One region of the Streptomyces sp. RK62 genome, then DNA from elsewhere that is predicted to be linked to it. Evidence: predicted binding sites of a transcription regulator. Region 1 holds the regulator's gene; the other holds the start of a gene.
What was found. Region 1 encodes HspR, which represses chaperone genes until heat shock. Its sites were predicted from a motif close to TTGAGNNNNNNNNNCTCAA; they were not measured.

Region 1 (3,412 bases):
GTCGCGCTCGCCACCGCGGGCACCCTGCTCACCACGGCCACCCCGGCGTCGGCCGCGGTGACCTGCACCTCGCCGGTCTTCAAACGGCAGTTCTTCGCGAACACGTCCTTCTCCGGGACCGCGAAGAAGACGGACTGCGACAGCGCGATCGACCAGAGCTGGACCGGCGCCCCCATCACCGGCCTGCCCAAGGACAACTTCGGCGTCCGCTGGAGCGTCACCCGCGACTTCGGCTCCGGCGGCCCCTTCACCCTCACCGCCTCCGCCCTCGACGGCATCCGTGTCTACGTCGACGGCACCCGCAAGATCGACCTGTGGAAGAACACCTCCACCACGGTCACCAAGACCCTGAACCTCACCATCCCCTCCGGCACACACACCCTGCGCGTCGACTACGTCAACTGGACCGGCAGCGCCAAGGTGAAGTTCACCTACACCCCCCGCACCACCGCCTCGGTGGACAAGACGAAACCCCTCGCCCCCACCGGCGCGAAAGCCGTCTACGACACCACCACCGGCAAGACGAAACTCACCTGGACCGCCAGCAAGGAGATGGACCTCTCCGGCTACCGCGTCTACCGCCGCCTGAAGGGCGCCTCGTTCGCCGCCACGCCCCTCGCGACGACCACCTCCACCTCGTACACGGACACGACCCTCCCGAAGACGGGCGCGACCTACTACTACGAGGTCCGCGCCAGGGACAAGGCGGGCAACGAGAGCACGGGCTCGACGGACCAGCCGGTGACGACCGTGGACCTGACGGCGCCGGCCGCGCCCACCGGGCTGACCACCTCGTCCGAGGAAAATGGCCTGCTGGTCGCCTGGAAGGCCGTCGACGGCGCCACGTCGTACCGCCTCTACCGGGCCGCGACCGCGGACGGCACGTACACGCGGGTCGCCACCACCTCCAAGGCCTCCTCCGTCGACACGACCGCCGTCGAGGGCACCACGTACCACTACCGGGTCACGTCGCTGGACGCCGCCGGCAACGAGTCGGCGCGCTCCGCCCCCGTCAGCGGCAAACGCCGCGACATGACGCCGCCCTCCCTCGTCACCGGGGTCACGGTCGCGCCGACCGACTACGGCTTCGAGGTGCGCTGGGACGCCAACCCGACGCCCGACCTGCGCAGCTACGTCGTACGCCGCGGCGAGCTGTGGGGCGACGAGGAGGAGCAGGTCTGCTCCCTCTACCCGGGCTACTACGTGTCGGCCGACACGACGTCGTACGCCTACACCACGCTCCCGGACGGCGAGGAGTCCTGCTTCATCGTCGACGCCGTGGACGACGCCGGGAACTCCGCCTTCCAGTGGACCGGCGACGCCCAGATCGTGGTGGCGACGGAACGGGACACCACCCCGTCCGTCGAGACGCCCGAGGGCTCCCCGCTCACGCTGGAGGCCACCGGCGCCGAGGGCGACGAGGGCAACCGGCTCACCTGGTACGGCCTCGGCGAGGACTCCCCCGAGCAGGCGGCCGGCTACCGCGTCTACCGCTGGAACCCCGCCGCCTCGGCCTACGAGCGCATCGCCGAGGCCGACCCGGGCGCCGTGGACTACTTCGACACCGGCGCCGCGCGCGGCACCACGTCCTACTACTGGGTCACCGCCGTCGCCGCCGACGGCACGGAGTCCCTCCCCACGGGCGACTACGCCATCACGGCCCCCGCCCAGTGACCGCGCGAGAACGGACCGAACGGATCCCATGAACCCAGCCAGACGCGCGACGGCGGTGACTGCCAACGCCGTCGTGCTCTCGTACGTCACCGTCACCGAGCCCGTCACCGGGCCTCCCGACGAGTGACGCCGTAGCACACACGAAAAGGGACCCGGAGAAGATCTCCGGGCCCCTCTTCCGTTTTCGTGGCTGTGCGTGGCCGGGCTAGTCCTTCGCGCGTTTCGGGCGCCAGACAACCAGGGCGCTGGTCTGCTGGACCTCCTGGTACGGGACCAGGTCGCGGCGGTACGACGCGTGCACCGCCGCCTCGCGCTGGCGCATCGTCGCCGCCGCGCCGTCCAGGGCCGACTGCAGTTCGGCGACGCGGGTCTGGAGCGCGGCGACCTGGTTCTCCAGTTCGATGATGCGCTTGATGCCGGCCAGGTTGATGCCCTCGTCCTGCGACAACTGCTGCACCTGGCGGAGCAGTTCGATGTCGCGGGCCGAGTAGCGCCGGCCCCGCCCGGGCGTGCGGTCCGGGGAGACCAGGCCGAGGCGGTCGTACTGACGGAGGGTCTGCGGGTGCAGGCCGGACAGCTGGGCCGCCACCGAGATGACGTAGACCGGGGTCTCCTCGGTCAGTTCATACGGGTTGCGCCGACGACCGTCCATCTGTCTCATGCTCCCTTCGCGGCCTGGAACAGCTCCGCCCGCGGGTCCTCGCCCGCGGTCGCCTCGCGATACGCCTCCAGCGCTTCACGAGCCTTCCCCGTCACGTCCTTCGGGACACTCACCTCGACGGTGATCAGCAGGTCCCCGCGGGTGCCGTCCTTGCGGACCGCGCCCTTGCCCCGCGCCCGCATGGTGCGCCCGTTGGGCGTGCCCGGCGGCAGCTTCAGGGTCACGGCGGGTCCGCCCAGGGTCGGGACCCTGACCTCCCCGCCGAGGGCCGCCTCCGCGAACGTCACGGGGACGGTCACCGTCAGGTTGTCGTCCTTGCGCCCGAAGACCGGGTGCGGGTCGACATGGACGGTGACGTACAGGTCACCGGCGGGGCCGCCCCGCTCGCCGGGCGCGCCCTTGCCGCGCAGCCGGATGCGCTGCCCGTCGGACACCCCGGCGGGGATGCGGACCTGCATCGTCCGGGACGACTTGGCCCGGCCGCTGCCCTTGCACTCCGCGCACGGGTGCTCGGCGATCAGACCCCGGCCCTTGCAGTCCGGGCACGGGTCGGTCAGCGAGAAGCCGCCGCCCGAGCCGCGGGCGACCTGGCCGGTGCCGACACAGGTCGGGCACACACGCGGGGTGCCGTTCTTGTCGCCGGTGCCGGCGCACGCCTTGCACGGCGACTGGGAGGACATCCGCAACGGGACCGTCGCACCCTCGATCGCCTCGGTGAAGCTGAGGCTGACCTCGGTGTCGATGTCCTGGCCGCGCCGGGGCTGGGTACGGGTCGTCCCCGGCCCGCCCCGGTTGAACAGGCCGCCGAAGACATCGCCCAGCCCGCCGCCGAAGCCGCCGGCTCCGGCCTGGCCGCCGCCCTGGGCGCCCCCGAAGAGGTCGCTCAGGTCGAAGTTGAACGAGCCGCCCGCGCCGCCCGGGCCCGGGCGGAAGCCGCCGTTGCCGAACAGGGCGCGGGCCTCGTCGTACTCCTTGCGCTTCTTGGGGTCGCCGAGGATGTCGTTGGCCTCGGAGATCTCCTTGAAACGCTCCTCGGCCTTGGCGTTGCCCTTGTTGGCGTCCGGGTGGAACTCGCGG
Region 2 (3,412 bases), on a different contig from region 1:
GCTCAGCGCGATCTGGGCGCTCTCCTTCATCACGTCACCCAGCTGGCCGGTCAGCGTCAGGCCCGCCGCGCCCGTCTCCGGGTCGGCCAGCGACGCCTCGACGAACAGCACGTCGCCGCCCGCGCCGGTCACCGCGAGACCGGTGGCCACGCCCGGCACGGCCGTACGGCGCTCGGCCGGGTCCTGGGCGGACTCGGGCACGTGGTGCGGCCGGCCGATCAGGCCGCGCAGCTCGCCCTCGGTGACGCTGAACGGCAGCTTCCGCTCGCCCAGTTCGTGCTGGGCCGCCACCTTGCGCAGCAGCCGCGCGATGGACCGCTCCAGGGTGCGCACGCCCGCCTCACGGGTGTACTCGCCGGCGAGCTTGCGCAGCGCGCCCTCGTCGATGGTGACCTCGTCCGTGTTCAGTCCCGCCCGTTCCAGCTGGCGCGGGAGCAGGTGGTCGCGGGCGATGACGACCTTCTCGTCCTCGGTGTAGCCGTCGAGCCGGACCAGTTCCATACGGTCGAGCAGCGCCTCCGGGATGGCCTCCAGCACGTTGGCCGTGGCCAGGAAGACGACGTCGCTCAGGTCCAGCTCGACCTCCAGGTAGTGGTCCCGGAAGGTGTGGTTCTGTGCCGGGTCGAGCACTTCGAGGAGCGCGGCCGCGGGGTCCCCGCGGAAGTCGGAGCCGACCTTGTCGATCTCGTCGAGCAGGACCACCGGGTTCATCGACCCGGCCTCCTTGATCGCCCGCACGATCCGGCCGGGCAGGGCACCCACGTAGGTACGGCGGTGGCCGCGGATCTCGGCCTCGTCGCGCACACCGCCGAGGGCGACGCGCACGAACTTGCGGCCCATGGCGTGGGCGACGGACTCACCCAGCGAGGTCTTGCCGACACCGGGCGGTCCGACGAGCGCCAGCACGGCACCGCCGCGCCGCCCGCCGACCACACCGAGGCCGCGCTCACCGCGCCGCTTGCGCACCGCGAGGTACTCGGTGATCCGCTCCTTCACGTCCTCGAGACCGGAGTGCTCGGCGTCCAGCACGCCCTTGGCGCCCTGGATGTCGTAGGCGTCCTCGGTGCGCTCGTTCCACGGCAGCTCCAGGACGGTGTCCAGCCAGGTGCGGATCCAGGAGCCCTCGGGCGACTGGTCGCTCGACCGCTCCAGCTTGTCGACCTCCTTGAGCGCGGCCTCGCGGACCTTCTCCGGCAGGTCGGCGGCCTCCACGCGGGCGCGGTAGTCGTCGGACTCCTCGGCGGGGTCCTTGCCTGCCTCGCCGTTCAGCTCGCGCAACTCCTTGCGGACGGCCTCCAGCTGGCGGCGCAGCAGGAACTCGCGCTGCTGCTTGTCGACGCCCTCCTGGACGTCCTTGGCGATGGTCTCGGCCACGTCCTGCTCGGCGAGGTGGTCACGCAGCTGCTGCGTGGCGAGCTTCAGCCGGGCCACCGGGTCGGCGGTCTCCAGCAGCTCCACCTTCTGCTCGGTGGTCAGGAAGGGCGAGTAACCGGAGTTGTCGGCGAGCTGCGAGACGTCGTCGATGGCCTGCACCCGGTCCACGACCTGCCAGGCGCCGCGCTTGCGCAGCCAGGCGGTGGCGAGCGCCTTGTACTCCTTCACCAGCTCCGCCACCTGTCCGGGCAGCGGATCGGGCACGCTCTGGTCGACGGGCGTGCCCTCGACCCACAGCGCCGCACCCGGCCCGGTGGTGCCGGCGCCGATACGCACCCGGCCCCGGCCGCGGATCAGGGCACCGGGATCACCGTCGGCCAGCCGGCCGACCTGCTCCACGGTGCCGAGCACCCCGGTGCTCGCGTAGGTGCCGTCGATACGCGGCACCAGCAGCACCCGGGGCTTGCCGGGCGTGGACCGCGCGGCGGCCTGGGCGGCCTCCACGGCGGCACGCACATCGGCGTCGTTCAAGTCCAGGGGGACCACCATCCCGGGCAGCACGACCTCGTCGTCGAGCGGCAGCACGGGCAGGGTGAGCGATGTGGACGTCGAAGCCATGATCTCCCCTTAGGCAGTCAAGTTGAGTTACGCCGACTCAATGCACAGGGGATCCCGATTGTTCCCGCCACTCCGGGGCGTTCGCTGACAGCGATCGACAGCGGACCGGGCATGTGGAAACCACGGGGTCGACAGGAGAAGCGGCGAGTCGACGGCCGCTATTCCGGCCGGTCCTGACCGCCGGGGTCCCGGCGCGCGTAGCCGACGGCACGGTGACTGAGCCGGTCCCCGCCGGGAGGCGGTCACGGCGTTCGCCGGCAGCGATCGGGTGCTCACCCTCACCCGCTCCCGCCTGGCAGGATGGCCCGATGTCCACTTCGTACGACACGCCTGTGGTTCTGGACCGTCGCGAAGGCCCCTATGGGGAGGTGGTGCTGCGGCGGCACGGGGAGCTGCTGCAGATCATCGCCAACGGCTGCTTCCTGATGGACACCTCCGACGGCCGCTCGGAGCGGCTGCTGGTGGACGCGGCACTGGACGCGCTGGGCGACCGTTCACGGCCGCACATCCTGATCGGCGGGCTCGGCGTCGGGTTCTCGCTCGCACACGCCGCGGCCGACCCGCGGCCGGGGCGGATCACCGTCGCGGAGCGCGAGCACGCGATCATCGACTGGCATCTCGGCGGGCCGCTGTCCGGCCTCTCCGCGGCGGCGCTCGCCGACCCGCGGACGTCGATCCTGGAGACCGATCTCGTCACCCACGTGTATGAGACATCCGCCACGTACGACGCGCTCTGCCTCGACATCGACAACGGACCCGGATGGACCGTCACCGACGGCAACGAGAGCCTGTACTCACCGGACGGACTGGCCGCCTGCGCAAGGGCGTTGACACCGGGTGGGGTACTGGCCGTATGGTCCGCTCAGCCCTCTCCGGAATTCGAAGAAACCTTGCGCAATGCCGGATTCCAGCAGGTGCGTACCGATGAGATCCCCGTTGCCCGGGGCGTTCCGGACGTCGTGCACCTCGCCGTCCGACCTGGATAGCCCTGGCACGGTGACTCCCCGTACTCTGCTTTCCTGACGCGGATCATTCAAGCGTCAATCGCAAGCATGCGCAGGCACAGCCAGTAAGCGGGATCACCCCACGGATTCCGGAAAGCAACTTTGGGGCGGGCGATGGAGCAGACACACACCTCCCACAACGGCACGGCGGCGACCCCCGGCGCACAGCGCCGGGTCCTGGTGGTCGAGGACGATCCGACCATCGTGGACGCCATCGCGGCCCGTCTGCGCGCCGAGGGATTCCTCGTGCAGACCGCGGGAGACGGCCCGGCGGCCGTCGACACGGCCGAGGCCTGGCAGCCCGACCTCCTGATCCTCGACATCATGCTGCCGGGCTTCGACGGTCTGGAGGTCTGCCGCCGGGTGCAGGCCCAGCGGCCGGTGCCGGTCATGATGCTGACCGCGCGGGACGACGA

Region 2: the regulator HspR is predicted to act here: its motif matches at 2,015-2,033, upstream of lon (endopeptidase La).

The regions. Positions count from the first base shown of each region.
Region 1 is NZ_JAGPYD010000007.1:391,452-394,863, reverse strand. Features, by position in the region: gene KBY32_RS16410 (PA14 domain-containing protein) at 1-1,674, shown strand, start outside; gene KBY32_RS16405 (heat shock protein transcriptional repressor HspR) at 1,880-2,326, opposite strand; gene dnaJ (molecular chaperone DnaJ) at 2,332-3,412, opposite strand, start outside.
Region 2 is NZ_JAGPYD010000002.1:145,942-149,353, reverse strand. Features, by position in the region: gene lon (endopeptidase La) at 1-1,992, opposite strand, end outside; gene KBY32_RS04440 (spermidine synthase) at 2,301-2,978, shown strand; gene KBY32_RS04435 (response regulator transcription factor) at 3,111-3,412, shown strand, end outside.